Regions from separate parts of the Streptomyces sp. NBC_00820 genome, predicted to be linked through region 1. Evidence: predicted binding sites of a transcription regulator. Region 1 holds the regulator's gene; the other holds the start of a gene.
The links. Region 1 encodes HspR, which represses chaperone genes until heat shock. Its sites were predicted from a motif close to TTGAGNNNNNNNNNCTCAA; they were not measured.
Positions count from the first base shown of each region.

Region 2: a site for HspR is predicted at 2,400-2,418, ahead of lon (endopeptidase La). Genes of this name have one in related genera too.

Region 1 is NZ_CP108882.1:4,401,172-4,416,430, reverse strand. Features, by position in the region: gene clpB (ATP-dependent chaperone ClpB) at 587-3,193, opposite strand; gene OIB37_RS19955 (pyridoxamine 5'-phosphate oxidase family protein) at 3,324-3,737, shown strand; gene OIB37_RS19950 ((2Fe-2S)-binding protein) at 3,894-4,190, opposite strand; gene OIB37_RS19945 (helix-turn-helix transcriptional regulator) at 4,553-5,563, shown strand; gene OIB37_RS19940 (helix-turn-helix transcriptional regulator) at 5,560-6,555, shown strand; gene OIB37_RS19935 (helix-turn-helix transcriptional regulator) at 6,552-7,529, shown strand; gene OIB37_RS19930 (helix-turn-helix transcriptional regulator) at 7,492-8,529, opposite strand; gene OIB37_RS19925 (sugar ABC transporter substrate-binding protein) at 8,831-9,937, opposite strand; gene OIB37_RS19920 (PA14 domain-containing protein) at 10,233-11,936, shown strand; gene OIB37_RS19915 (heat shock protein transcriptional repressor HspR) at 12,034-12,489, opposite strand; gene dnaJ (molecular chaperone DnaJ) at 12,497-13,672, opposite strand; gene grpE (nucleotide exchange factor GrpE) at 13,709-14,380, opposite strand; gene dnaK (molecular chaperone DnaK) at 14,377-15,259, opposite strand, start outside.
Region 2 is NZ_CP108882.1:5,433,270-5,448,528, forward strand. Features, by position in the region: gene OIB37_RS24675 (sensor histidine kinase) at 1-103, opposite strand, end outside; gene OIB37_RS24680 (response regulator transcription factor) at 100-840, opposite strand; gene OIB37_RS24685 (spermidine synthase) at 950-1,636, opposite strand; gene OIB37_RS24690 (DUF4259 domain-containing protein) at 1,809-2,234, opposite strand; gene lon (endopeptidase La) at 2,441-4,876, shown strand; gene OIB37_RS24700 (lysozyme) at 5,192-6,016, opposite strand; gene OIB37_RS24705 (MarR family winged helix-turn-helix transcriptional regulator) at 6,246-6,743, shown strand; gene OIB37_RS24710 (protein phosphatase 2C domain-containing protein) at 6,809-7,597, opposite strand; gene OIB37_RS24715 (sensor histidine kinase) at 7,970-10,963, shown strand; gene OIB37_RS24720 (roadblock/LC7 domain-containing protein) at 10,960-11,457, shown strand; gene OIB37_RS24725 (DUF742 domain-containing protein) at 11,454-11,873, shown strand; gene OIB37_RS24730 (GTP-binding protein) at 11,854-12,507, shown strand; gene OIB37_RS24735 (styrene monooxygenase/indole monooxygenase family protein) at 12,534-13,790, shown strand; gene OIB37_RS24740 (C40 family peptidase) at 13,874-14,923, opposite strand; gene OIB37_RS24745 (hypothetical protein) at 15,036-15,259, opposite strand, start outside.

The sequences.
Region 1 (15,259 bases):
CTCCCGCGGTCGTCTGGCTCGTCCGGCCCTCACTGGGACCAGACGTACAGTCCACCCTCTCTCTCTTGCCCCACCACCGGCAAGCGGCCCAGCCGACGGCCTCCGCTGGGTGGCCGATCATCGACGCGCGTACCGGAATCCCTGGTCCGGCGCGAAATGCCGGGAAGTACCGGCGCGCCCCTTCCCGGCGGCGGACGCCGGCCCCGGGAAACACCGCCGCACGGGCTCGCGGCCCGTACGGGTGAAACGCGTCTGGTGCACCGCACCGGTCGGCGACCGGCGGACGTGCGGTGCGGGGAGCGATGTCCTCGATCCACCGCCGTGGCCCGGGCCCATGGCCCATGATGCGGTCATGCGCGTTCCGAGACCGGTCCGGTGGGTGTTGTGGGCCCTGTGGGTGGGCTGTCTGGTGTTCTCCCTGTGGTTCTTCCGGGAGGTGTACGTCGCCTTGCGGGCGGCCGAGTCCTCCTGAGCCGCCCTGCGCCGGGGCCCGGCCGGTACGACGAACGCGGCGGCCCGCCCCCTGCCCACGGGGCGGGCCGCCGCGTCTGTCACGTCCGTCGCGCCGGCCGGGTCGTCGGACCCGTCAGAGCGTCTTGCCCGTCGCCGGGCCCACGATCAGGCCCTCGCCGAAGCGGTCCACGCGGACCGTGTCGCCGTCCGTGATCTCGCCGGAGAGGATCTCCCTGGCGAGGCGGTCGCCGATGGCGGTCTGCACGAGGCGGCGCAGCGGCCGGGCGCCGTAGGCGGGGTCGTTGCCCTCCTCGGCGAGCCAGGCCAGCGCCTCGGGGGTGACGTCCAGGGTGAGGCGGCGCTCGGCCAGCCGCCGGGCGAGCCGGTCGATCTGGAGCCGGGCGATGCGGGCCAGCTCGTCCTGGTTCAGGGCGGAGAAGACCACGAGGTCGTCGAGCCGGTTGAGGAACTCCGGCTTGAAGGAGGCGCGGACCGTCTCCAGCACCCGCTCCTTCTTCTCCGTCTCATCGAGCGCCGGGTCGACCAGGTACTGGCTGCCCAGGTTGGAGGTGAGCACCAGGATGGTGTTGCGGAAGTCGACGGTGCGGCCCTGGCCGTCGGTCAGGCGGCCGTCGTCGAGGACCTGGAGCAGGATGTCGAAGACCTCGGGGTGTGCCTTCTCCACCTCGTCCAGCAGGACGACGGTGTACGGGCGCCGGCGCACCGCCTCGGTCAGCTGGCCGCCCTCCTCGTAGCCGACGTACCCAGGGGGCGCGCCGACCAGCCGGGCCACGCTGTGCTTCTCGCTGTACTCGGACATGTCGATGCGGACCATGGCCCGCTCGTCGTCGAAGAGGAAGTCGGCGAGTGCCTTGGCGAGTTCGGTCTTGCCGACGCCGGTCGGACCGAGGAAGAGGAAGGAACCGGTGGGACGGTCGGGGTCGGCGATGCCCGCACGGGAGCGTCGTACGGCGTCGCTCACCGCGCGCACGGCCTCGCTCTGGCCGATGAGCCGCCTGCCCAGCTCGTCCTCCATGCGGAGCAGCTTCTGCGTCTCGCCCTCCATGAGGCGGCCGGCGGGGATGCCGGTCCAGGCGGCGACGACGTCGGCGATGTCGTCCGAGCCGACCTCCTCCTTGACCATGGTGTCCCTGGCGGCCTCCTCCTCGGCCTCCGAGGCGGCCTCCAGCTCCTTCTCCAGCTCGGGGATCTCGCCGTAGAGCAGCTTGGCGGCGGTGTCGAAGTCGCCGTCGCGCTGGGCGCGTTCGGCCTGGCCGCGCAGGTCGTCCAGCTTCTCCTTCAGCTCACCGACGCGGTTGAGGGACTGCTTCTCCTTCTCCCAGCGCACGGTCAGGCCCCGCAGCTCCTCCTCCTTGTCGGCGAGGTCGCGGCGCAGCTTCTCCAGGCGGGCGACGGAGGCCGGGTCGGTCTCCTTGGCGATCGCCAGTTCCTCCATCTTCAACCGGTCGACGGAGCGCTGGAGTTCGTCGATCTCGACGGGCGAGGAGTCGATCTCCATGCGCAGGCGCGAGGCGGCCTCGTCGACGAGGTCGATGGCCTTGTCGGGCAGGAAGCGGGAGGTGATGTACCGGTCGGACAGGGTGGCGGCGGCCACCAGCGCGCTGTCGGCGATCTGCACCTTGTGGTGGGCCTCGTAACGCCCCTTCAGGCCACGCAGGATGGCGATGGTGTCCTCGACGCTCGGCTCGGCGACCAGCACCTGCTGGAAGCGGCGCTCCAGGGCGGGGTCCTTCTCGATCCGCTCCCGGTACTCGTCCAGGGTCGTGGCACCGACCATGCGCAGCTCACCGCGCGCGAGCATGGGCTTGAGCATGTTGCCGGCGTCCATCGCGGAGTCGCCGCCCGCGCCGGCGCCCACGACGGTGTGCAGCTCGTCGATGAAGGTGATGATCTGCCCGTCGGAGTCCTTGATCTCGGAGAGCACGGCCTTCAGCCGCTCCTCGAACTCACCGCGGTACTTGGCCCCGGCGACCATCGCGCCGAGGTCGAGCGAGACGAGCCGCTTGTTCTTCAGGGACTCGGGGACGTCGCCCTTCACGATCCGCTGGGCGAGCCCCTCGACCACGGCGGTCTTGCCGACACCGGGCTCGCCGATGAGGACGGGGTTGTTCTTGGTACGACGGCTCAGCACCTGCACGACCCGCCGGATCTCGTGGTCGCGGCCGATGACCGGGTCGAGCCGGCCCTCGCGCGCGGCGGCGGTGAAGTCGGTGCCGAACTTCTCCAGGGCCTTGTACTGACCCTCGGGATCGGCGGTGGTCACGCGGCGTCCTCCCCTGGCCTTCTGGAAGGCCTCTTGCAACTTCCTGGCGTCGGCGCCCTGCGCCGTGAGCACCTCGCCGGCCGCACCGCCCCTGGCGGCGATACCGATGAGCAGGTGCTCGGTGGACAGGTACTCGTCGCCGAGTTCCTTCGCCCGCTCGTCGGCGTCCGCGAGGACGGCGAGCAGTTCACGGCTGGGCTGCGGGGGCGCGACGGTGGAGCCGGTCACGCTGGGCAGCCCGGCGAGCACGCGCTCGGCGCCCGCGCGTACGGCCGCCTGGTCGGCGTCGACGGCGGCCAGCAGGTCGGTGATGTTCTCGTTCTCCTGCCGCCCCTGCCCCGCGAGCAGAGCGAGGAGCAGGTGAGCGGGCGTCAGATCCGCGTGCCCGTCCGTCACGGCCCGCTGGCTGGCCGCGTTGATCGCTTCCCGGCTCCTGTTGGTCAGCTCTGCGTCCACGTTCGCGTTCTCCTCCTCGGCGTCGGGCCCCTCGGCCACGTCCCCACTGCTGACTTAACCAACATACACAAAGTTGAGTCCATTCCGCTCAATTAAGGGGACGCGGGTTCCTGGCGGCTAGGTTTCGGCCATGGTCACGAACTCCACGGATCCGGGCGTCCCGGACGAGTCGTACCTCGCCTTCTGGCGGGAGCGGCACCTGTGCACCCTGACGACCCTCCGCCCCGACGGCAGCCCGCACGTGGTGCCGGTCGGGGTGACCTACGACCCCGAAGCGGGGCTGGCCAGGGTGATCACGAACGGTACGAGCGCGAAGGTGTCCCACGTGCGCGCGGCCGGCCCCGAGGGCGCGCGCGTCGCGGTGTGCCAGGTCGACGGGCGACGCTGGGCCACCCTGGAGGGCCGCGCGAGAGTGAGCGCCGACCCGGAACGGGTGGCGGAGGCGGTACGGCGCTACGCCGAGCGGTACCAGCGCGTGCCGCGCGAGAACCCCGCACGGGTGGTCATCGAGATCGAGGTGGAGCGGACGCTCGGGCACGGCTGAAGCGGGGCGGCTGCCCGGCCGGTTTCGGCCACGTGGGGAGCGCTCCCATACCCCGACATGCCGCCACAAACTGCAGCGGCGTCACCGTGTTCAGGTCACGGTGACGCCGCTGCGGGGGGAAGTACCTGAGCGATCTTTTACGACGGGGGAATCGCGTCAGGCACTGCGGGGGGTGGCTGAAATGGTCCGCACGTCCGGGACATCCGGTTCTGCCAGCCGGTGGTCCCGTTGGTCCAGGTTCACAAAGATCATGCCGTACCGCACGGCACACCGCACGGGCTGCGGCGCCCCACGCGGCTTGCGCAGGCACCGGTACGCCCGTACGTCCTCGTCGTCGTCCCGGGTGACGACCACCGGCTCACCGAAGACGGTCACCATCAGCGAGTCACCGCTGTGGGGGATGGCGGTGACCAGGTCGATGAAGTGCCAGCCGGAGCGGTAGGCGGTGGCCATCTCGCGACGGAAGGAGCGGTCGTCGGGTGGAGTGGTCACGTCAGCTCCACACGGTGTCGTCTGGAAGGGCGGGCGTAGCGTCCGTGGAGCCGTGGCCGACATCGGCCGTGACGGACCAAACAGTGTCCGCTCGTACGTCACCCTTCGCGCCACCGAGGCCACTCAGCGACCCGAAGGCCACAACGGCGAAGAAGGCGGCGACAAGTACCGAGCGAAGCGTTCTCTTTCGCATAGGCGGCTTCGTCCTCACTTGAAATCCCCTCTTCCCCCGTCGAACAAGACGATGGCTCATTCGGGCACATCATGGCCACACAATCAGTGCATCATGTTCCTGCACGTTCAGGACCCTGGGGGGTGGAGATTTGGCAACGAATCGCACTAAAGGGACACATCCTCATGCCTTGACGGACCTGTGCGAGGCAGGCAGGCACCTCTACGCGAACGCGCTGCGCTCGGGGCGTATCGCCCGCGCAGACGCGGATGCCGCTCCGTGCCTGATGGAGTTCACCCTCCTCCACCCTGACCCTGATGACGCGAACTGGCTGCGCCCCGTTCCCGCATCGGTCGCACTGACCCAGGTCCTCGGCCCCCTCGAGCGTGAAATCACCGAGCGCAGAAAGCTGTCGACCGAACTTGCCGAGGCCTTCGAGCCGTTCATGTCCCTCAGCGCTCAGGTCACCACGTCCAGCCGTTCGGTCACCGTGCTGGAGGGTCTCGACCGAATCAACGGGGCACTCGACCTGGCTACGGCCCAGTGCCAGAACGAAGTCCTCACGGTACAGCCCAGTGCCCGCCACCCGGAGCACCGGCTCATCGAAGGACTCGAACGCGACAAGCCCTTGATCGAACGAGGAGTCCGCCTCCGCACCCTCTACCAGCACACCGCGCGATACAGCCCTGAACGCCTCGCCTACGTGCACCAGTTCACCAACGGCAAGGCGGAATACCGCACCATCGACGAACTGGTCGAGCGTCTCATCATCTGCGACGAGAGCGTGGCGTTCATCCCGATAAGCGACGACCGCCAGGTAGCCCTGGAACTCCGTCACCCCGGCCTGGTCCGCTACCTGATCAAGGTCTTCGAGTTCATGTGGAACCGTGCGGTACCGCTGAGTGCGGGCGCCCCCTACGAGACGGCCCCCGACGGCATCACCGACATTCAGCACTCCATCGCCAAGCTCCTCGTCGAAGGCCACGTCGACGAGGCCATCGCCCGCCGCCTCGGCATGAACGTCCGCACCTGCCGCGCCCACATCGCCAAGCTCGCCCAGGCCCTGGGCAGCGGCAGCCGGGCTCAGCTCGGATTTCTCATAGCCCAGTCCGGAATCCTCAACCAGGAGCCCGGAACAGTGAGGGGAGCGAGCCATCCGTGACCGCAGGAGCGCACGACCACGGACCCGAGGAGCTGTGCGAGGCAGGAACGAGTCTGTACGAACGCGCCCTGCGTGCGGGATGTCTCACGCGGGCCGAGGCCGCGGCGACGCCCTGCCTGCTGCGGTTCGGGCTGCTGCAGCCGTCCGTCACGGACATGGACCGGCTGGAGCCCGTCGCCGCGGCCGTCGCCCTCCAGCGGCTGCTCCGCGCCTCCGCGGAGCGCATCGCCGACGAACGGCGGCGTGAGGCCCTCGTCGCCCAGAACTTCGGGCCCCTGCTGCAGGCGAAGGCCCGCCTCGCCGGGGTCCCCGATGTTTCGCCGGCGTTCAAGGTGCACAGCGGACTCGACCGGATCAACGAGGCCATCTCCCAGGTCATGGCGGACTCCTCCAAGGAATGCCTCGCGATACACACGCACCCCACCCACACCCGTATACCTCCGCGCCTGTTCGCCCTCGCGCTTGAGCGCGACCAGGCCCTGCTGGACCGCGGCGGCCGTGTCCGCAGCCTCTACCAGCACACCCTCCGCCACGCCCCCACCATCCACACCCGCTATGAACGCCTGCGCGGCGACGTGGAGGCCCGCACGCTGAACGAGGTCACCGAGCGGCTCCTCGTCTTCGACCGGACGGTGGCCTTCATACCGGCGAGCAAGGACCGCACCGTCGCCCTGGAGATCCGGCACCCGGCGCTGGTCGAGTTCCTGGTCACCGTCTTCGACCGCCTCTGGCACCTGGCCACCCCCATGTACCCCCAGGAGGTCCAGCCGCCCTCCCCGGAGGGCATGACCCCCCGCCAGCGCGCCATCGCCACCCTCCTCGTCGAGGGCCACACCGACACCGACATAGCCGAGCGCCTCGGCATGAACGTCCGCACCGCCCGCCTGCACATCGCCAAACTCGCCGCCGGTCTCGGCAGCCAGAGCCGCGCCCAACTCGGTTACCTCATCGGCCAGTCCGGAATCCTCGACCAGGAGGGGGAACACGAGTGAGTGCGGCTCTCCATGCCGAGCACGACCCCACGGACCTGTGCGCGGCGGGAACGGCTCTCTACGAGCGCTCCCTGCGGGAGGGAGGGATCAGCGCCGCGGAGGCCGAGGCGGCACCCTGCCTGCTGCGGTTCGGGCTTCTGGAACCCACCGTCACCGACCTGGACCGGCTGGAGCCCGTCGCCACGACCGTCGCCCTCCAACGGCTCTTCCACGCCTCCGCGGAACGCATCGCCGACGAACGCCGGCTCGAAACCCGGATCGCCGAGGCGTTCGAACCGCTCCTCGCGCTCGGGGGCCCGGACACCGAGCCGGCGGACGCGGTGGGCATCCGGCTGCTGAGCGGCCTCGACCGGATCAACGACGCCATCTCCGAGGCGATGGCGAACGTCTCGGGCGAGATCCTCACCATCCAGCCGCGCAACATCGGGGACTTGACCGTACGGGACGTCTCCATCCCCCGCGACCAGGCCCTGCTCGACCGGGGCGGCCGCATCCGCACCCTCTACCAGCACACACAGCGCCACGTCCCCACGATCGTGGCCCGCTACGAGCAGCTGCACGGCGACGTGGAGGCCCGCACGCTGGACCAGGTCACGGAGCGGCTCCTCCTCATCGACCGGCAAGTGGCGTTCATCCCCGCGAGCAAGGACCGGTCCGCCGCCCTGGAGATCCGCCAGCCGACCCTGCTCGACTTCCTCGCGATCGTCTTCGACCGGCTGTGGCACCTGGCCACCCCCATGCACCCCCAGGCCGCCCGGCGGCCGTCCGTGAGCGGCGTCACGGCCCGCCAACGCGCCATCGCCCACCTGCTGATCGAAGGTCACACCGACGGCGACATAGCCGATCGCCTCGGCATGAACGTCCGTACCGCCCGTCTGCACATCGCCAAGCTCGCCGCGACCCTGGGCAGCCAGAGCCGCGCCCAACTCGGCTACCTCATAGGGCGCTCGGGGATCCTTGACCGGGAAGCATGACGTCGGCGCGGACGTAAGGGGACGCGTCCAGGCCCACCTGGGCGATGCGGACGCCCAGTTGGGTACGGCTGGCCGCGCCGAGGGTGTCCGAGAGGCGGGCGATGTGGGCGCGGCAGGTGCGCACGCTGATGCCCAGCCGTTCGGCGATCACCGCGTCCTGGTGGCCCTCGGCGAGCAGCGCCGCGATGGAGCGCTCGCGGTGCGAGATGCCGTCGATGCCGGTGTCGGGCAGCGGGGCGGTCAGCGGGAGGGCGAGCCGCCACAGCCGCTCGAAGACGGTCACCAGGTACTCGACCAGGGCCGGATGGCGCAGCTCCAGGGCCATCGTGCGCTCGGCGTTGGCGGGGATGAAGGCGACCGTGCGGTCGAAGAGCATCAGCCGGTCGGTGACCTCGTCGAGGGTGCGGGCCTCCACCGCGTCACCCATCAGCTCGAAGTAGTTGAGCAACCCCTGCCCGTGCCGGGCGACATGCGTGTACAGGTCGCGCATGCGCACGCCCCGGCCCCGCAGCTCCAGCGCCCGGTGCAGGCCCTCGGTCAGCGCGTCCTCGCTCCGGATGCCGCCGGGCTGCACGGTGAGCACCTCGGTGGTGCACGCCTCGGTCGCCTCGTCGATCGCGGTCTGGATCCGGGACAGCCCGTCCAGCACCCGGATCGCCGTGCCCTCGGCCGGTGCCACCGCAGTCGGCGCCTGCTGCCCCAGACCGGCGTACCGCTCGAAGGCGGCGACAGCCGAACCCACGCGGCGCTGGCCCTCGATGACCTCGTCGTAGACCCCGCGCAGCAGACGGCTCATCACCTCCTGCGGGGAGGTGGGCACCAGCCAGTCCATGTCATCGGGATCGGGGTGGAGCAGGGCCAGCTCCAGCAGACAGGGCACCGGCTCGGCGTCCCTGCGCGGCACCCGCCCGCGGCGCACGGCCCGGGAGTACACGCGGTGCGCCGGCTCGCACAGCCGGTCGGCACCGTGGGGATGCGCCTGCGTCCCGTGCCCGGTCATCGCCCATTCCACCCCCGGCTCGCGGCCCATTCCGTGGCGCAACTATGCGCGGCCCCGACCGGGTCCGCAACACGGCTCCCCCGGGGCCACGGGCCGCGATCCACCGCTATGCCCGGATAACGACCGGCCTCCGCCCGCCACGATGCAACAAGCTGAGGGACGTCACGGGATGAGGTCACGGGATGAGGTCACGGGAGGGGTGACGGAAGGGGGCCGCTCATGAGCACGGCGCGGCGAACGGCCGACCGGCCACTCACCGCGCCCCGCGCGTCCGCTGACGCGCCGCGCCCATCGCCCGGTGCTACCGCAGACCGGCCGCCGTGCAGGCGGCCTTGTACCGGGCGGTGCAGATGTCACCGATCGAGTAGATGCCGTCCGCGACGACGGTCTCCTTGATGTTGCTCGCGGTGAGGGCGGTCACCTGGACGAGCTTGGCCGGGATCTGCTTGTCGGTGGGGCTGTCGACCCGGTCCTGGGTGAGGGCGTCGAACTGGATGTCCTTGCCCTGGATCTTGTTGACGGCCATCTGGGCGGCGGTCTCGGCCTCGTCCGGGTAGGACTTGTAGACGCTCATGTACTGCTCGTGGACGAGGATCCGCTGTACCGCGTCGAGTTCGGCGTCCTGGCCGGTGATCGGGGGCATCGTGGTGAGGCCCGCGGCCTTGAGGGCCTTGATGACACCGCCCGCCATGCCGTCGTTGGCGGCGTAGACACCGGCGATGTTGCCCTTGCCGATGAAGTTGATCGCCTCGGTCATGCTGGCCGTGGCGTTCTCCGGCTTCCAGTCCGTGGTGTCGTAGGACTTGGCGATCGTCACCTTGCCGTTCAGCTCGGAGAACGCGCCCTGCTTGAACTGCTTGGCGTTCGGGTCGGTGGGCGAGCCGTTCATCATGACGATCTTGTCGGAGGTGTCGGCCTTGGACCCCAGCGCCTCCAGCAGCGAGCGGCCCTGCACCTCGCCCACGAGTTCGTTGTCGAAGGAGATGTACGCGTCGATCGGGCCCTCGGCCAGCCGGTCGTAGGCGATGACCGGGATGCCCGCGTCCTTGGCCTTGCGCACCTCGCCCGCGATGGCGTGCGAGTCGACCGCGTCGACCAGGATGACGTCGACCCGCTCGTCGATCATCTGCTGCATCTGGCCGGCCTGCCGGGTCGCGTCCGCGTCGGCGTTGGCGTAGGCCACCTTGCCCTTCTTGTGGGTCAGTTCGGCGACCTTGCTCTTGATGATGGGGAAGTCGAACTTGTCGTAGCGGGTGTTCGCCTTCTCCGGCAGCAGGAGCCCCACGGTGAGCTCGTCACCCTTGGTCGGGCTCGCGCTGGCACCGCTGCCCGTCGCGTCCAGCACACCGCAGCCGGCGAGCGAGAGGATCATCGTGGACGCGGCCACGGACATGGCGATACGACGCATTCGAGGGCTCACTTCAGGTGCGATCCGGACGTGGGTGCTTCTTTACGACCCAGGTGTCTGAAAAGACAACGCGGAGTAGCCACTCGGCGTCAAGAAGTACTACTTAACGAGTCCGCAACAGCACGCTCGGGTGACTCTGTGAAGAGGGTGCGTAACCCCCTCCAAACGCTCTTTACGACCTCTCCATCCAAAAGAAGCTCACGAAGAGGCAAAGGACGGGGCAACCAATCCGCCTGCCCGGCGGTCGAGATCGGCGGCGGTGCGTGCCGCCTGAAGCGCTCGATCAGAGGAGCGAATGAACCCAGCCAGACACGTGACCGCCACGGCGGTCGCGCTCGCCACCGCCGGCGGCCTGCTGAACGCGGCCACCATCTCCGCTTCCGCCGCGACGAGTTGCGCCTCGCCGGTGTTCACTCGGACGTTCTACGCGAACACGGCCTTCTCCGGCAGCCCGAAGAAGACCGACTGCGACTCGGCGATCAGCGAGAACTGGGGCACGGGTGCCCCCGCCACCGGCCTGCCGAAGGACAACTTCGGCGTCCGCTGGAGCGTGACCCGCGACTTCGGCTCCGGCGGCCCCTTCTCCCTGCCGGTCGCCGCCCAGGACGGCATCCGCGTCTACCTCGACGGCGTCCGCAAGGCCGACCTCTGGAAGAACGTCTCGACGACGGTGAAGAAGACCGTCAACGTCACGATCCCCTCGGGCAAGCACACCCTGCGCGTCGACTACGCCAACTGGACCGGCGCCGCGAACGTCTCCTTCGCGTACCAGCCCCGGACCTCGGCCGACATCGACAAGGTCAAGCCCCTTGCCCCGACGGGTCCTTCGGTGTCGTACGACAGCGCCACCGGCAGGGCCAGGCTGACCTGGGCCAGGAACATGGAGATGGACCTCGCCGGCTACCGCGTCTACCGGCGCCTGAAGGGCACGTCGTTCGCCGCCGTGCCGCTCGCCACGACCACCTCGGCGTCCACCTCGTACACCGACGGCTCCCTGCCGAAGACGGGCGGGACGTACTACTACGAGGTCCGCGCCCACGACAGGGCCGGCAACGAGTCGACGGGGACGGCGGACCAGGCCGTGACCGCCGCCGACCTGGTCGCGCCCGCCGTGCCCGCCCTCGTGCGCGCGACCGGCGAGGTGACCCCGGGCGGGGGTACGGGCGGCCTGGAGGTCGGCTGGGGCAAGGCCGCGGACGCGGTGTCGTACCGCGTCTTCCGGGCGACGGGCACGAGCGGCGCGTACACCGCGCTCGGCACCACGGACCGGCTCTCGTACCTGGACACCACGGCCGCCAAGAACGTCACGTACTCCTACCGCGTCTCGGCCGTCGACGCGGCGGGCAACGAGTCCGCCCGTTCCGAACCCCTGACGGGCAGGATCTGGGACAACGACGCGCCGGCGCTCGTCACCGGGCTGAACGTCACCCCGACCGAGTACGGCTTCGCGCTGGAGTGGGACAGGAACCCGGCCACGGACCTGAAGTACTACACGGTCCACCGGGGCGAGCTGGTGGGCGACCCGGACGACCAGGTCTGCTACGCCGTCGGGACGTACTACGTCTCGCCCGAGGAGATCTCCTTCGCCTACACCGTGCTCCCGGACGGCGAGGAGACCTGCTTCTTCGTGGACGCCGTGGACGACGCGGGGAACTCCGCCATCGAGTGGAACGGCCCCACCGAGGCCGTGACCGCGACCGAGCTGGACATGACGCCGAGCGAGGCGACGCCCGAGGGCTCGCCGGTCCGGCTGTCGGCGACCGCCGAGGGTACGGGCGTCGCACTGTCCTGGAACAGCGTGGCCGATGCCACCGGCTACCAGGTCTACCGCTGGAACCCGGACACCGAGGCCTACGAGAAGCTGGCGGCCCCGACGGGGACCTCCTACCAGGACACCGGCGCCGCCAGGGGCACCACCCACTTCTACCGGGTGACCGCCCTGCGGGCCGACGGCACCGAGTCCGCGCCGGGTGCCGACTGGGCCTCCCTCGCGCCCTGAGCCTCCCGGGCTCGCCCTGAGCCTCCCCGAGCCTCCTGAGCACCGGGACACGCGAAAGGGGCCCGGAGGATGCTCCGGGCCCCTTGCGTGGCTTTGCTCAGTCCTTCTGCTGCCGCTTGGGCCGCCAGACGACCAGCGCGCTGGTCTGCTGGACCTCCTGGTACGGGACCAGGTCGCGGCGGTAGGAGGCGTGGACGGCGGCCTCGCGCTGCTGCATCGTGGCCGCCGCGCCGTCCAGGGCCGACTCCAGCTCCGCGACGCGGGACTGGAGCGCGGCGACCTGGTTCTCCAGTTCGATGATGCGCTTGATGCCCGCCAGGTTGATGCCCTCGTCCTGCGACAACTGCTGCACCTGGCGGAGCAGTTCGATGTCGCGGGCCGAGTAGCGCCGGCCCCGGCCGGCGGTGCGGTCGGGAGAGACCAGACCCAGCCGGTCGTACTGCCGCAGGGTCTGCGGGTGGAGACCGGAGAGCTGGGCCGCCACCGAGATGACGTAGACCGGGGTCTCCTCGGTCAGTTCGTACGGGTTGCGCCGACGACCGGGTGTGTCCATGGGCCTCTCAATCTCCCTTCGCGGCCTCGAACAGCTCCGCCCGCGGGTCCTCCTCCGCGGTCGCCTCGCGATACGCCTGCAACGCGTCACGAGCCTTCCCCGAGAGGTCCTTCGGGACACTCACCTCGACGGTGATCAGCAGATCACCGCGGCTGCCGTCCTTGCGGACCGCGCCCTTGCCCCGCGCCCGCATGGTGCGGCCGTTGGGCGTGCCCGGCGGCAGCTTCAGCGTGACGGCGGGACCGCCCAGGGTGGGCACCCGCACCTCGCCGCCGAGAGCCGCCTCGGGATACGTCACCGGCACGGTGACGGTGAGGTTGTCGCCCTTGCGCCCGAACACCGGGTGCTCGCCGACGTGCACGGTGACGTAGAGGTCACCCGCCGGTCCGCCCCGCTCGCCGGGGGCGCCCTTGCCGCGCAGCCGGATCCGCTGCCCGTCGGTGACGCCCGCCGGGATGCGGACCTGCATGGTCCGCGAGGACTTGGCGCGGCCGCTGCCGCTGCACTCCAGGCAGGGGTGCTCGGCGATCAGCCCGCGGCCCTTGCAGTCGGGGCACGGGTCGGTCAGCGAGAAGCCGCCGCCCGAGCCGCGGGCGACCTGCCCGGTGCCGACGCAGGTCGGGCACACACGCGGCGTGCCGTTCTTGTCGCCGGTGCCGGAACAGGCCTTGCAGGGCGCCTGCGAGGTCATCCGCAGCGGGACCGTCGCGCCTTCGATCGCCTCGGTGAAGCTGAGGGTGACCTCGGTGTCGACGTCCTGGCCGCGGCGCGGCTGGGTACGTGTCGTACCCCCCGCGCCGCCCCGGTTGAACAGGCCGCCGAAGACGTCACCGATGCCGCCGCCGAAACCGCCTCCGCTCTGCTGGGCATTGCCACCGAAGAGGTCGCCCAGGTCGAAGTTGAAGTTTCCGCCGCCCGCGCCCGGCCCGGGGCGGAAGCCGCCGTTGCCGAACAGGGCGCGAGCCTCGTCGTACTCCTTGCGCTTCTTGGCGTCACCGAGGACGTCGTTCGCCTCGGAGATCTCCTTGAAGCGCTCCTCGGCCTTGACGTTGCCCTTGTTGGCGTCCGGGTGGAACTCGCGGGCGAGCTTCCGGTACGCCTTCTTGATCTCGGCCTCGGTGGCGTCCTTGGGGACGCCGAGGACCTTGTAGAAGTCCTTCTCGATGAAGTCCTTGGTGCTCATCCCCGACGTCCCTCCTTCCTGTCCGCGGTGATTACGTCAGCCCTCCTCCGGGCCACCGTTCTCCTTTTCGTCGGCCTGCGCGGCCGCCGCGCTCTCCTCGCCCTCACCGGACTCGTCGCCCTTGACGGCCTGCGCGCCGGGCTGCGGCTCGGCGACGGCCACCCGCGCGGGGCGGATGGTGCGCTCACCGATGCGGTAACCGGGCTGCAGGATCGCGACGCACGTCGTCTCGGTGACGTCGGGCGCGTAGGAGTGCATCAGCGCCTCGTGGATCGTCGGGTCGAAGGGCTCGCCCTCCTTGCCGAACTGCTGCAGGCCCATCTTGGCCGCCACGGTCTCCAGCGACTCGGCCACCGACTTGAAGCCGCCGACCAGTTCGCCGTGTTCCCGCGCGCGGCCGATGTCGTCGAGCGTGGGCATGAGCTCGGTCAGGAGGTTCGCGATGGCGATCTCCTTGACCGCGATCCGGTCGCGCTCGACCCGTCGGCGGTAGTTCTGGTACTCGGCCTGGAGGCGCTGGAGGTCCGCCGTGCGCTCACCGAGCGCCGTACGCACCTGGTCCAGCTGGGCCACCAGGGCCGCGTCAGCTGTTCCGTCCCCGGCCGGGGCCGCTCCCTTGTCGGGAGCGGCCTTCGGCTCGGCGTCGTCGGGGGTCGCGCCGGAGGGGACGTCGGGCTTCTCCTCGAAGCCCGGGGTCTCCTCCGTCACGCGGCACCGTCCTTGCGCTCGTCGTCCACGATCTCGGCGTCGACGACGTCGTCGTCCTTGGCCTCACCGGCGTCGGCGGAGGCGCCGCCGGCGGCCTGGGCGCCCTGGGCGTCGGCGTACATGGCCTGGCCCAGCTTCTGCGAGACGGCGGCGACCTTCTCGGTGGCCGTACGGATCTCCGCGCTGTCCTCGCCCTTGAGCGTCTCCTTCAGCTCGGCGATCGCGGCCTCGACCTCGGTCTTGATCTCGCCCGGGACCTTGTCCTCGTTGTCCTTGAGGAACTTCTCGGTCTGGTAGACGAGCTGCTCGCCCTGGTTGCGGGTCTCGGCGGCCTCGCGGCGGCGGTGGTCCTCCTCCGCGTACTGCTCGGCCTCCTGGCGCATGCGGTCGACCTCGTCCTTCGGCAGCGAGGAGCCGCCGGTGACGGTCATCTTCTGCTCCTTGCCCGTGCCCAGGTCCTTGGCGGTCACGTGCATGATGCCGTTGGCGTCGATGTCGAAGGCGACCTCGATCTGCGGGACGCCACGCGGCGCCGGCGGCAGACCGGTCAGCTCGAACATGCCGAGCTTCTTGTTGTACGCCGCGATCTCGCGCTCGCCCTGGTAGACCTGGATCTGCACGGACGGCTGGTTGTCCTCGGCCGTCGTGAAGATCTCGGACCGCTTGGTCGGGATCGTGGTGTTGCGCTCGATGAGCTTGGTCATGATGCCGCCCTTGGTCTCGATACCGAGGGACAGCGGGGTGACGTCGAGGAGCAGGACGTCCTTGACCTCGCCCTTGAGGACACCGGCCTGCAGGGCGGCGCCGATGGCGACGACCTCGTCCGGGTTCACGCCCTTGTTGGCGTCCTTGCCGCCGGTCAGCTCCTTGACGAGCTCG
Region 2 (15,259 bases), 1.0 Mb from region 1:
TGACGACCAGCGCACCCAGTTTGGTCTTGATCGAGAACGGGCGTACGCCGCCCCAGGGGTCGTCCCCGGGGCTCCTCCGTGCGGCATCCCGTCCGTCGCTCATGGCGTCGGGGTCTCCAGGGCGTAACCGACGCCGTGCACCGTGCGGATCCGCTCGGCGCCGATCTTCCGGCGCAGTGCCTTGATGTGGCTGTCGACGGTGCGGGTGCCGGAGGCATCCGCCCAGTCCCACACCTCGGCCAGCAGCTGCTCCCGGGAGAGCACCGCGCGCGGGGTGTTCGCCAGGCACACCAGCAGGTCGAACTCGGTGGGCGTGAGGTGCACGTCCTCCGCCTTGACCCGCACCCGGCGCTGCGCGTGGTCGATCTCCAGCTCGCCGAGGCGCAGGATGCCCGAGCGCGGAGTGGCGGCGGCCAGCGCGGCCCGCTCCACCCGGCGCAGCAGGACGTGCACGCGCGCGGCCAGCTCCCGGATCGAGAACGGCTTGGTCATGTAGTCGTCGGCGCCGACCCCGAGCCCGACCAGCATGTCGGTCTCGTCGTCACGCGCGGTGAGCATCATCACCGGCACCGGGCGCTGGGCCTGCACGCGGCGGCAGACCTCCAGGCCGTCGAAGCCGGGCAGCATGATGTCGAGGATCAGCAGGTCAGGCTGCCAGGCCTCGGCCGTGTCGACCGCGGAGGGACCGTCGCCCGCGGTTTGCACAAGAAATCCCTCAGCGCGGAGCCGGGCCGCGATGGCGTCGACGATCGTGGGGTCGTCCTCGACGACCAGAACCCGACGCTGCGCGCCCTGGGTGGCCGTCGCCGCGCCGCTCTGGGAGGTGTGTGTCTGCTCCATCGCCCGCCCCTGTTGCTTTCCGGAATCCGTGGGGTGATCCCATGTCTGCGTTTGACGCTTGAATGATCGGCGTCACGGCAGCACATTACGGGGACTCGCCGTGCCGTCGCTATCCAGGTCGGACGGCGAGGTGCACCGCGTCCGGAACGCCCCGGGCAACGGGGACCTCTTCGGTACGCACCTGCCGGAACCCGGCATTCCGCAAGGTTCCTTCAAATTCCGGAGAGGGCTGGGCCGACCATACGGCCAGCACTCCGCCCGGCCTCAACACCCTTGCGCAGGCCGCGAGTCCGGAGGGCGCGTAGAGGCCCCCGTTGTCCTCGGTGACCGTCCATCCGGGACCGTTGTCGATGTCGAGACACAGCGCGTCGAACGTGTCCGATGTCTCATTGACGTAAGAGACCAGATCACCCTCGATGATCTCGGTCCGGGAGTCGGCGAGCGCGTCCGCGGACAGTTCGGACAGCGGTCCGGTGCGGTGCCATTCGACGACGGCGGGCTCCCGCTCCACCACCGCGATCCGCCCCCAGCGGGGGTCGGCGGCAGCGTGTGCGAGGGAGAATCCCACGCCCAGGCCGCCGATCAGCACGTCCGGCGCCGGGCGGTCGTCCAGCGCGTCCCGAGCCGCGTCGACCAGCAGCCGCTCCGAGCGGCCGTCGGAGGTGTCCATCAGGAAGCAGCCGTTCGCGATGATCTGCAGCAGCGCGCCGTGCCTGCGCAGCACCACCTCGCCGAACGGGCCGTCGCGCCGGTCCAGGACCACGGGCGCGCCGGGGGAGTCGTACACGGCAGTCATACGGCCATCCTGCTCCAACTCGGCTTCACGGTCACCGGAATTACGCAGGGTGTGCGCGTTCCCGGGCGGCCACGGCACCGGTTGCACTCGTTCGTGGGACGCGCGGAGGCGTGGGTATGCGGAGGCGTGGGCATACGGAGGTGCGGACGTGCGGGCCGCGCGGGACGGCCGGTCAGGCGAAGGTGAGCTGCTCCCCGGCCGGCGGCGGCAGCAGGGTCCTCGTCAGCCGCTCGACTCCGGCCCGCCACCGCCGGTCACCGGACTCCTCCCAGAGTTCCATCAGCTCGGACGGTCCGGTCGCGATCCGGTCCAGCGCCTCGACGGCCAGGGGGCGCAGTGCCGCGAGATCGGGAAGGGGCTCGTCGGGGCCGTAGGAGGTGTCGACGGGCTCGCCGTCCGGGCACTGCGCGGCCACCAGTGCCGCCGCGGCGCAGGCCTCCTCGCCCTCGGGCGCGTCGAGGTAGCCGTCCGTCTCCACCGCCCGCAGGAGGGCGGCCCGGACCATTGCGGCGCGCTCGTCCGGCGCGGCGTCGTCGAGGTCGTTGCACCAGTCCGCGGCGGTGTCGTTGTCGAAGGGGCCGATGTCCCAGGTGCCCACGCTTCACTCCGTCCGAGTCGGTCGTCCGTGTCGATGCGGCGCAGCCTGTCACCCGGCACTGACAACCCGTCGCCACCTCCGTCGCTACCTGTGCGGTCCCACCCGCCCGGCAGCTGATCGCCCAGAGCGAACACCGTGCGGGGAACAATCCCGGGCTCACGTGCATTGAGTCGGTATTGCTCAAGTTGACTGCCAAAGGGGAGATCATGGCTGATGAGGCCACGGCGTTCACGCTCGTCCTGCCCGTGCTGCCGCTCGACGACGAGGTCGTCCTGCCCGGCATGGTGGTTCCGCTGGACCTGAGCGATGCCGAGGTGCGGGCCGCCGTCGAGGCCGCGCAGGCCGCCGCACAGGCGGAGTCCGGCAAGCCCAGGGTGCTGCTGGTGCCGCGCGTCGACGGGACGTACGCCACGACCGGTGTGCTGGGCACCGTCGAGCAGGTCGGCCGGCTGGCCGACGGCGACCCGGGTGCCCTGATCCGCGGCCGGGCCCGGGTGCGGATCGGCGCCGGTACGACGGGACCGGGCGCCGCCCTGTGGGTCGAGGGCGCCCGCGTCGAGGAGAGCGTGCCCGAGCCCCTGCCCGGCCAGGTCACGGAACTCGTCAAGGAGTACAAGGCGCTCGCCACCACCTGGCTGAAGAAGCGCGGCGCCTGGCAGGTCGTGGACCGCGTCCAGGCCATCGAGGACGTCTCCGCCCTCGCCGACAACTCCGGCTACTCACCCTTCCTGACCATCGAGCAGAAGACCGAGCTGCTGGAGACCGCCGACCCGGTGGCCCGCCTGAAGCTCGCCGCACAGCAGCTGCGCGACCACCTCGCCGAGCAGGACGTGGCGGAGACCATCGCCAAGGACGTCCAGGAGGGCGTCGACCGGCAGCAGCGCGAGTTCCTGCTGCGCCGCCAGCTCGAAGCGGTCCGCAAGGAGCTGCGCGAGCTGAACGGGGACGGCAAGGACACGGTCGAGGAGTCCGACGACTACCGCGCCCGCGTCGAGGCCGCCGACCTGCCGGAACACGTCCGCGAGGCCGCCCTCAAGGAGGTCGACAAGCTGGAGCGCTCCAGCGACCAGTCGCCCGAGGGGTCCTGGATCCGCACCTGGCTGGACACGGTCCTGGAGATGCCGTGGAACACGCGCACCGAGGACGCCTACGACATCCAGGGCGCCAAGGCGGTCCTGGACGCCGAGCACGCGGGCCTCGAGGACGTGAAGGAACGCATCACCGAGTACCTGGCGGTGCGCAAGCGGCGCGGCGAGCGCGGCCTCGGCGTCATCGGCGGCCGGCGCGGCGGCGCGGTGCTCGCGCTCGTCGGGCCGCCCGGCGTCGGCAAGACCAGCCTCGGCGAGTCCGTCGCGCACGCGATGGGGCGCGAGTTCGTCCGCGTCGCCCTCGGCGGCGTCCGCGACGAGGCCGAGATCCGCGGTCACCGCCGTACCTACGTCGGCGCGCTGCCCGGCCGGATCGTCCGGGCGGTCAAGGAGGCCGGGTCCATGAACCCGGTGGTCCTGCTCGACGAGATCGACAAGGTCGGCTCGGACTTCCGCGGCGACCCCGCCGCGGCCCTGCTGGAGGTCCTGGACCCGGCGCAGAACCACACCTTCCGGGACCACTACCTGGAGGTCGAACTGGACCTGTCCGACGTGGTCTTCCTCGCCACCGCCAACGTCCTGGAGGCCATCCCGGAGGCGCTGGCCGACCGGATGGAGATCGTCCGCCTGGACGGCTACACCGAGGACGAGAAGGTCGTCATCGCCCGTGACCACCTGCTCCCGCGCCAGCTGGAGCGGGCCGGCCTGAACAAGGACGAGGTCACCCTCGACGAGGGCGCGCTGCGCAAGCTCGCCGGCGAGTACACCCGCGAGGCGGGCGTACGCACCCTGGAGCGGGCCGTCGCCCGGCTGCTGCGCAAGATCGCGGCCCAGCACGAACTCGGCCGGCGCGAGCTGCCGTTCACCGTCCGGGACGGGGACCTGCGCGGCCTGATCGGGCGCCCGCACCACGTGCCCGAGTCCGCGCAGGACCCGGCCGAGCGCCGGACCGCCGTCCCCGGCGTGGCCACCGGCCTCGCCGTCACCGGCGCCGGTGGTGACGTGCTCTACGTGGAGGCGTCTCTCGCGGACCCCGAGACGGGCGCGGCGGGCCTGACCCTGACCGGTCAGCTCGGCGACGTCATGAAGGAGTCGGCGCAGATCGCGCTGAGTTTCCTGCGCAGCCACGGCGCCGAACTGGAGCTCGCGGTGGGCGACCTGAAGGACCGGGGCGTGCACATCCACTTCCCGGCGGGCGCGGTGCCCAAGGACGGTCCGAGCGCGGGCGTCACGATGACCACCGCTCTCGCGTCCCTTCTCTCCGGGCGCCTGGTCCGCACGGACGTGGCGATGACCGGCGAGGTCTCGCTGACCGGCCGGGTGCTGCCCATCGGCGGCGTGAAGCAGAAGCTCCTCGCCGCGCACCGCGCCGGGGTGACCACCGTGATCATCCCCAAGCGCAACGAGCCCGACCTGGACGACGTCCCGGCCGAGGTGCTGGACACGCTCGACGTCCACGCCGTGACCGACGTCCGCCAGGTCCTGGAACTGGCACTCGCGCCCGCCGCACACGGAGCGCACGGCGCGACGCCGGAGGTCCCGGTCGCCGCGTGACGCCGGCGTCCCCTGACGGACATCGGCCGCGCCGACCGGACGAGTGAGGGCCCGGGCTCCCCGAAGGGACCCGGGCCCTCACCACGCCCTGAGCGCGCGTACCCCCGGCCGGGAGGGTGCTGAGGTCAGCCGAGGGCCAGTGCCTGCACCCGGTCCAGCGCACCGTTGCCGTGCTTGTCCGGGGGCAACCCCCGTACCCCCGGCCGGGAGGGTGCTGAGGTCAGCCGAGGGCCAGTGCCTGCACCCGGTCCAGCGCACCGTTGCCGTGCTTGTCCGGGGGCAACCCCCGTACCCCCGGCCGGGAGGGTGCTGAGGTCAGCCGAGGGCCAGTGCCTGCACCCGGTCCAGCGCACCGTTGAACTTGTCGTGGTCGCCCACGGTCGGGCCGCTGGAGGTGTACTGCCACATGGTGTAGAAGCCCCAGCCCGCAGGCAGCGTCCCCGGGTCCGCGGCGTAGCGGGCGATCCACAGCGGGTTGTTCGACGCGAAGCCGCCGTAGTTGCCGGTGCACTGGGTCCACCAGCTGGTGGCCGTGTAGATCACGGCGTCGCGGCCGGTGCGCGCCTTGTAGGTGTTGAGGAAGTCGGCGATCCAGTTGACCATCGCGCCCGTCGACAGGCCGTAGCAGGCGGCGCCGTACGGGTTCCACTCGATGTCGAGCGCGCCGGGCAGCGTCTTGCCGTCGCGGGACCAGCCGCCGCCGTGGTCGACGAAGTAGTTGGCCTGGGTCGCGCCGCTCGTGGTGTCCGGGGTGGCGAAGTGGTAGCCGCCGCGGATCATGCCGACGTTGTACGAGCCGTTGTACTGCTGGGCGAAGTACGGGTTCGTGTAGTACGTGCCCTCCGTGGCCTTGGTGTAGGCCCAGCGGACGCCGCTGTTCCACAGCGTGGCCCAGTCGACGTTGCCCTGGTGGCCCGAGACGTCGACGCCCTCGGTCTGGACGGCGGCGGTGGCGGCGGGGGAGCCGCCGCGGCCGTCGTGGGCGACGACGCCCATGCCCATGAAGGCGGAGCCGCGCGCGGGCGTGGTCGCGGCCTGGGCGGTGGTGAGGGGCAGGGCGAGGGAGAGCGCCGCGAGCAGGGCCGTGACGAGGGCGGCCAGGGCGCGGGGGCGGATGGAGCCAGGTCTGTGCACGGGCATGACGTGCCTCCGAGGAACGAGGTGGGGGGATCCTGAGGTGACCACTGGGCCCACTGGCGTGGGCATGCCATTCCTTGTCCGGTAAAGAAGCTACGCACGTAGATGGCCGCGAGGGAAGAGGGTCCGGATGCCGCCGTTGGTCTACGCCTGCGAAATACTGGCGGAGCTGCGGCAATGACGGGGTTTGACGGAAACTTTCAGGACCGCGAAACCGAGCAGGGGTGCTGACGTGCACGAGGACGGAAACAGCGAGGCGCATCGCGTCACCGACGAGGTGACGCCGAGCGGCGCGGACCAGGAGTTCCTGGCGCTGGAACGTGAGTTGACCGTGCTGCTGCGGCGCGCCCGGGCCAGCCAGGGCGAGATGGCCCGCGAGGTCCATCCCGACCTGGAGTCCGCCGCGTACGGCCTGCTCATCCGCCTCGACGAACTCGGCGGCCAGCGCGCCACCGAACTCGCCGCCTACATCGGCGTCGGCAAGGCGACCATGTCCCGCCAGCTGCGCGCCCTGGAGGAGCTGGGTCTCGTCGCCCGCGCGCCCGACCCGGCCGACGGCCGCGCCTGGCTGGTCACCCTCACCGACGAGGGCCGCAGTCGCGTCGGCAAGGTCCGCGAGGCACGCCGCGCCCGTTACGTCTGCCAGCTCTCCCACTGGGACCGCGGCGAGGTCGCCGAACTGGCCCGGCTGCTGAACCGGTTGAACGGCGGCACGGAGAAGCACAGCTGAACGGCGGGCCGGAGAAGCGCAGCTGCACGGCGGCACGGAGAGACGCGGCTGACCGGGCCGCGCGCTCACAGCTCCACGTACAGCACCGTCGCGTCGTCGTGCGCCTTGCCGCGCCGCGGGAACGTCCGCTCCTGGAGGTCCGCGGACTCCAGCTCCCGTACCCGGTCGACCAGGGAGCGGGCGCCCTCCTTGGCGACGAGGTCGAACAGGGCGGTCCAGTCGCCCTCGCGGAATTTCTCCGTCCAGCGGGTGGCGCCGTCCGTCAGCGCGGTCAGGGCGCGGACCTCGTGGCGGGGCACGGTGCCGGTGACGGCGCGGCCGGCGACCGAGGGGTCGGCGGCGGCCGTGAAGAAGCCGCCCTCCTTGTTGCGCAGGGTGGCGTCGACCAGGGCGTCGGTGGCGAGGGCGGACCGGGGCAGCCGGCCGAGGCGGTCGTCCAGGACCGGGGTGACCGTGCCGGCGGGGGAGCGCAGGAGCAGCGCGGAGTCCGACAGGACCAGGTAATCCAGGGTGTCGGCCGACCAGCGCGCCAGGACGACGGTCGCCTGCGGGGTGCGCGGGTGAGAAAGGTCACACGTGTTCGCGTGGGCCTCGGAAGTCCGGCCGATCGCCCGGGAAAGCACCTCCGGCAGCGTCAGATCTCGGCTCGAAAGGGTCAGTTCGGTCAGGGCGCCGCCCAGTCGGGAGGTGAACCAGGGGACCGTGTGCAGGCAGCCCGTGCCGTCCCGGGGCGGTGTCACTCCGTCCAGCAAGATCGCACAACCTCCCTGACCGGAGGCGGGTAGTCCGACACCGGCGAAGTCCTCGTTGGGGCGGGACGGGTCGCCGGGTTCCGTGACGAGTTCGGTGCGCATCCGGTCAGTCTGCACGAGCCCTTCACAGGCTTCCCCAAAGAGCGCCGGGCGTGGCGGAATTGATGCGACCGTGCAGGTCAGACGCCTGCTTTGGGGGTAATTGGCATACTCCGGGAACGCGTGGCGGCGAATACTGCCAAAGGCTGCCGCGCGCGTCCAACCGGCCCGCCGTGGACGGCCGTCGCACCGGCCGGCGCAACTTGCCCGTCAACTCCCGTCCGATGTTCACTCCTTCGGGTGGCCGGTCAGGTGATGCACGACCCCTGCCCACCGGCGCTGGGAGGGTCGGGAACCGTACGAACCGGGTGTTCGCACCACTTAACACCGAGACGACGGGTCACCGCCCGGGACCTTGGGTAGACGAGTTCAGGAATGCGAGCACCGGTGCAGAAGAAGCGGCCGCGGCGCACAAGCAGGCAGACGGCCCCCGAGGGGATTGCCGAACAGACCCCCGTCGGAACCGGCCGCCCCACTCATGTGCGTACCCGTCTGATCATTGCCGTGGCGGCGGTGGCCGCAGCCATCGCCGGAGCCGGGGCACCCGCGCTCCTCACCGCCTCCGGGGACGTCAGCGACTCCCAGGAACTGGTGACACTGGCCGGGCGTACCCAGGACGCGCTCGCGCTCGCCCACTCGCTCGCCGACGAACGCGACGAGGTCACCGCCTATCTCGCCGCCGGACGCCCCAAGGCGCAGGCGCCGTCGGAGCAGCGCAGCGCGCGGGTCGACCGCCAGATAGAGGACCTGCGCACCGACACCGGCACCCCGGCGCGGCTGCTGACCGACCTCGACGGCATCGCCACCGTCCGGCGCGCCGCCCTCACCGGCAAGACGGACGCGCTGCGGACCCACCAGGCGTACTCGGCGACCATCACCGAACTGCACCGGCTCGCCCAGCTGCTGGCCGAGCGGATGCCCCCGAGGGCCGGCTCCGGCACCTACTCGCTGGCCGAACTGGACACCGCCGTCCAGCAGTCCGCCGCCGCCCGCGGCCTGCTGCTGGCCGCGCTGAACATCCCGTCCTCGACCAGGACGGTGATCGACCCGGCCACCGGCCTGCCCACCACGACCAGCACCTCGACCGACGCGGACCGCGCCAAGCGGGACGCGCTCACCGCCGCCGCCCAGCAGGCCCGGCTGCGCGCCGACGCGGCCCTCGCCGACTTCCGCGCGACCGCGCCCAAGGCGTCCGTCGACTCCTACGACTCCACGGTCACCGGAGTCGAGGTCAACTCCGCCGACAAGTACCTCGCCGCCCTCACCGACCAGCCCACGCTCGCCGACAGCGAGCTGGCCACCAGCGCCCGGAAGCTGGACGCGGCCCTGTCCGCCCGGGTCGATCTGATGCGCGGCGCCGAGTCGGCCCTCTACGACCACCGCACCAAGGACCTCGCGCAGCTCCGGGACGAGGACGTCACCGCCCTGGAGATCCGCGTCGCCGTCCTCGGCGCCCTCATGCTGGTCGCCGTCGGCATCGCCACCGCCATGGCCCGCACCCTGACCCGCCCGCTGTCGGTCCTGCGCCGCGGCTCGGCGCGGCTGGCCGGCGCCGAGGACCTGGCGGTCCAGGAGCCGATCGCCTTCACCGGCCGCAACGACGAGTTCGCGCAGGTCGTCCGCTCGGTCAACGCCCTGCACGCGCACGCCGTCACCCTGCACGCCACGCTGAACGAGCGGGCCGGTGCGCTGAACGACCGCGTCGCCACCCTGGAGGCCGACCGCAAGCACCTGGTCGGCCAGCGGCAGAAGATGGCCGACGCCCGCGAGGAACTGCGCGCCGAACTCGCCGAGTCCGCAGCCCAGATGGAACGGCTGCGCACCACCATCGGCGGCACCTTCGTCAACCTGGCGCTGCGCACGCTCGGCCTGGTCGAGCGCCAGCTGTCGGTCATCGAGGGCCTGGAGGAGCGCGAGCAGGACCCCGAGCGGCTCGGCACCCTCTTCAAGCTGGACCACTTCGCCACCGTCATGCGCCGGCACAGCGAGAACCTCCTGGTCCTCTCCGGCACCGAGCACGTCCAGCAGCACCACGGCCCGGTCCCGCTGGTCGACGTGGTCCGCGCGGCCGTCAGCGAGATCGAGCGCTACGAGCGGGTCCGGATCACCACGCTGCCCCCGCACGCGCACATCGCGGGCTTCGCCGCCGACGACCTCTCCCACCTCCTCGCCGAACTCATGGAGAACGCCACCTCGTTCTCCCCGCCCGACCAGTCCGTCGAGGTCTCCGGGTGGCTGCTGGAGTCCGGCGAGATCATGCTGTCGGTCCAGGACGAGGGCATCGGCATGACGGGCGACCGCCTGGAGCGCCTCAACACCCGCCTCGCCGAGTTCGACCCCGAGTCGCCGTACGACCAGGAGGGCGCGGACGGCCTCGGCCTCGGCCTGTACGTCGTGGCCCGACTGGCCCACCGGCACGGCGCCCGCGTGCAGCTGCGCGAGCAGAAGCAGGGCGGGATCGCGGCCGTGGCCGTGCTGCCGCGCTCCCTGCTCGCCGAGGCTCCCGCCACGCCGGGCCCGGCCGGCCGCCCCGGTGTCGTCCAGACCTTCAGCCTCCCCGGCGCCGACGCCGAGGCCAACTCCAACGTCCTGCTCGCCCGCACCAAGAGCACCGATCCACTGGTGGCCCTGGCGGAGCGGTCGGTACGCGAGGCGGAGAAGGCCGAACGGCAGCAGGCACCGGCGGACGATGCGGCGGAGCCCGCCCCCGAAAGCCCCGCGAACTTCGAGAGCCCCGCAGGCGCGATCTTCGAGAGCCCCGCAGGCTCCGAGAGCCACGACAGCCCCGTAAGCCCCGAAGCCACCGAGCCGGAGGCCCCCGAGACCCACAGCAGGGCGGAGGCGACCGACCGGGCCACCGGGGAGACGCCGAGCCGCCCGAAGGAACCGGCGGAGACTTTCGCCGAGACCACCATGGAGCTGCTGCTCCCGGACCCCGCGACCGCTCCGGAGGCCCCTGGGCCGACGGCTGTCGAGGGCACCGGGACGGCCGGCTCCGCACCGATGACCCACGAGGCCCCGGGGCACGCCCGCTCCCCCGAACCCGGGGCCGCAGACGGCGAGGCCGCCCCGCAGGGGCCGTCCGCACCCGACGACGAGAACCGCTCGGGTGGTACGGACGGCCACGAAGCCGCCGAAGGCGAAGCCGAGGCGATCACCAGCAAGGGCCTTCCCAAACGCACCCCCAAGATCACCAGCCCCGCCGAGGCACCGCGCCAGCGGACCCGCTCCGTCGACGCCGAAGCCCTGCGCCGCAGGCTCGGCGGCTTCAGCCGCGGGGCCACCGCCGGCTACCGCGACGTAGAGGCGGAGATCTCCGCAACCACCGAACCAGCCACGGGGGGCACAGCCGAGGAGGCAAGCAGTTGACCGCGCCCAGTACCTACGGCCTGAGCAGCGCCGCCCGTAACCTGCAATGGCTGCTGACCAATCTGGTCGAGGAAGTACCCGGCATCCAGTCCGTCGCAGTCGTCTCCTCCGACGGCCTGCTGCTCCTGTCCTCCGACCCCAGTCACACGGAGGAGACACGCCAGGCGCGTCCGACCAAGGGCCCCCGCGGCTCCTCGGCGGACCTGGCCACCATCGTCTCCGGCATCGGCAGCCTCACCCTCGGGGCCACCAAGCTCATGGAGTACGGCGGGATCAAGCACACGATGGTCGCGATGGAGGAGGGCAGCCTCTTCGTGATGTCGATCAGCGACGGCTCGCTGCTCGGCGTCCACGGCTCCGCGGAGTGCGACATGAGCGTGGTGGCCTACCACATGGCCCTCTTCGTGGGCCGCGCCGGCCACGTGCTGACCCCCGAACTCCGCAGCGAGCTGCGCAAATCACTGGAAGCCGATTCGACGGGGAGCGGCCGATGAGCGGCACCGGCAAAAGGCACCAGCTCCCGGTGCGCGGCGGCGATCGCAAGAAACCCGCCCGGGTCCGCCCCTACTCGCTCACCGGCGGCCGTACCCGCTTCGGCCACGTCCTCCTCGTCGAGACGTTCGTCGCGGCCATCGAGGCCCCCGAGGAGCGCAAGGAGCTGACGAGTACGCCGGTGTCCGCCCGGATCATGCCGGAGATGCTGGCCATCGTCGAACTCTGCCGCCGTATGCGCACGGTGGCCGAGATCGCCGCGCTGCTGCAGATGCCGCTCGGCGTGGTCCGCGTGCTCCTGAGCGATCTCGCGGACCAGGGAAAGATCCGTGTGTACGGCACCGGGACCGGTCACGGCACCGGCCGGCCGAACCGCGCGCTGCTGGAAAGGGTGCTGAGTGGACTCCGCCGTCTCTGACGCCTCCGCCGCCGGGGGCGTCCCCCTCGTCGGTGGCTTCTCCGAGCCCGACGAGGACCTGAAGGCCTGGCAGCAGGACCGCAGCCAGGCCCCCGTCGCCACGAAGATCGTGGTGGCGGGCGGCTTCGGCGTGGGCAAGACCACGCTGGTCACGTCCGTCTCGGAGATCACGCCTCTGCAGACCGAGGCGCTGATGACCCAGGCGAGCGAGGAGACCGACGACCTCACCGCCACGCCGGACAAGCTGACCACCACGGTGGCCATGGACTTCGGCCGCCTCACGCTCGACGACGACCTGGTGCTCTACCTGTTCGGCACGCCGGGCCAGCAGCGCTTCTGGTTCATGTGGGACGACCTGGTGCGCGGCGCGATCGGTGCCGTCGTACTGGCCGACACCCGCCGCCTGAAGGACTGCTTCCCGGCGCTCGACTACTTCGAGAGCTGCGGCCTGCCGTACGTCGTCGCGGTCAACCACTTCGACAAGACAGACCGGTTCGAACCGGACGACGTCCGTGAGGCGCTGACGATACCCGCGCACGTCCCTGTAATGATCATGGACGCGCGCCGGCGGATCTCGGTGATCGAGACCCTCCTGGCCCTCGTGGGCCACGCGCTGGACGAAACCCCCGAGTAGTCCCGGACTTAGGAGCCACCACCCGCATGCGGAAGATACTCGTCGTCGGAGCCGGTCAGTCCGGACTCCAGCTCGCTCTCGGCCTGCAGTCGCACGGCTACGAGGTCACCCTGATGTCGAACCGGACCGCGGACGAGATCCGTTCCGGCCGGGTCATGTCGACGCAGTGCATGTTCGACACGGCCCTGGGTCACGAGCGCGACCTCAAGCTGAACTTCTGGGAGTCCCAGGCCCCGAAGATCGAGGGCCTCGGTGTCTCGGTCGCCGCCCCCGGCTCCTTCGACCCGGGCCCCTCGCAGCGGGTCATCGACTGGGTGGGCAAGCTGGACGGGTACGCCCAGTCCGTCGACCAGCGGGTGAAGATGGCCGGCTGGATGGAGACCTTCGCCCAGCGCGGTGGCCAGCTGGTCATCCACGGCGCCGCCGTCTCCGACCTCGACTACTTCTCCCGCACCTACGACCTCGTCCTGGTCGCGGCCGGCAAGGGCGAACTGGTGTCCATGTTCGCCCGCGACCCCGAGCGCTCCCCGTACAGCGAGCCGCAGCGCGCCCTCGCGGTCGCCTACGTGCACGGCCTGGCCCCGCGCCCGGAGCACCCGGAGTTCGACGCGGTCCGCTGCAACCTGGTCCCCGGCGTCGGCGAGCTGTTCATCATGCCGACCCTCACCACCTCCGGCCGCGCGGACATCCTCTTCTGGGAGGGCGTCCCCGGCGGCCCGCTCGACGTCTTCAACGGCGTCAAGGACCCGGCGGAGCACCTGCGCCTGACCCTGGAGCTCATGGAGAAGTTCACTCCGTGGGAGTTCGCGCGCACCACCGGCGTCGAACTGACCGACGCCGGCGCCACGCTGGCCGGCCGCTACGCGCCGACCGTGCGCAACCCGATCGGCCGGCTGCCCGGCGGCGGCCTGGTCCTGGGCGTGGCCGACGTGGTCGTCGCCAACGACCCGATCACCGGGCAGGGCTCCAACACGGCGTCCAAGTGCGCGGCCTCCTACCTCGCCTCGATCCTGGAGCGGGAGGACAAGCCGTTCGACGAGGAGTGGATGCGGGGCACGTTCGACCGGTTCTGGGACATCACGGCCCAGCACGTCACCAAGTGGACCAACGCCATGCTCGCGCCGCCGCCGGAGCACATCCTCAACCTCATCGGCGCGGCCGGTCAGCTCCAGCCGGTGGCGAACCGTTTCGCCAACGGCTTCAACGACCCGTCGGACTTCGAGAACTTCTTCTACGAGCCCGACAGGACCGGTGCCTACCTGGACTCGGTCACCGGCGCCTGACCGAACGGTCCGGCCCACCCCGGCCACTTCGGCCACTTCGGCCACCCCGGCCGGAACCCGCCCGCACGTCCCGCCCGGCGCCCTCAGAGTCCCGTACTCCGGTCGGCGTCGGGCCGGACCGCGCCCAGGATCGGGTTGCCGGCGATCGGGGAGACCCTGACGTCCTCGCCGGGCCGCGGCGCCTGGACGACCTTGCCGTCCCCCACGTACATCGCCACATGCGTGGCCTCGGGGAAGTAGACGACCAGGTCACCGGGGCGCAGCTCGCCCAGCGGGACTCTCCTGAGCCGCGCCCACTGCTCCTGGCTGGTGCGCGGGATCGGGGTGCCGGCGTGGCCCCAGGCCTGTGAGGTCAGCCCCGAGCAGTCGTAGGCCCGGGGGCCCTGCGCTCCCCACACGTACGGCTTGCCCACCTGGCTCATGGCGTAGCTGACCGCCCGCGTCCCCTCGGTGGAGGCCGGCCGGTCGTCGCCGCCGAGCGCGCCGGAGTCCGTGAGCTTGCGCTGCGCCTCGGCTGCTCCGGCGCCCTCCAGCCTGGCCATCTCGGCCAGCTGCTGCGGGGTGAGCGAGGCGAGGAGGCGTTCGACCTCGGCCAGCCTGCCCCGGACGTCGTCACGCTCCTTCTTCTGCTTCTCACCGAGGGCCAGCGCGGTGTCCAGGGCCCTGCGGGCGGAACGGGCCAGCGCGTCCCTGTTCGTCTCGGTGGCCACGAGCCGGTCCACGGTGTGCGCGCGCTCGCGGGCCAGCCGCCCGATGACATGGCCCTCGTCCAGCGCGTGCTGCGGATCGCGGGCGAGCAGCAGCCGGACGTAGGGGGAGAAGTCGCTGCTGTTCTGGTACTGCTGCCGGGCCAGCCGCCCGGCGTCGCTCCGGCTGCCCTGCAACGCGACCCGGGCGCGCGCCAGTTCGCCGTCCAGCCGGGTCACCTCGGCCCGCTGTCTCGCGAGCTTCTCGGTCGTGGCGTTGTACGTCTCGCCGGCCTGCTCGGTCCGCCGGTACAACTGCTGAAGATCCGTCAGCAGCTGGGAGACGGACCGATTCGGCTCCGGTACGGCGGCCGCGGGCACGGGCGCGAGAACCGCCTGGGCCGCCACCACGGCCGTACATGCCAGACGCGGGAGCATTCCTGACACGTCATCACCTCCGGTGCGGGGCGGCCGGGCCCTCCGCCCGCCTCCGTACCGTGAGCATCAGACGCGCGCACGCCGAGCGCGCGCGGTGCGTGCGCGATTCAGCGCAACCTTGTCACCCGTTCGCGTCGTCCGGCTTGCCGGACGGCGTGTTGTCCGGACCGGTCCCGCGCCGGGTGTCCGGCCTGGACCACGGCCACCGCGGACCGCCGGACCGGCCCCCCTCGGGGTCGTAGAGGTACTTCCAGCCGCGCACCAGCCCCAGCCGCTTGCCGTGCGCGCGCGGCACCCGGCGGTAGACGAGCACGGTGGGCGGCCCGCCGGCCGCGTCCGGGACGG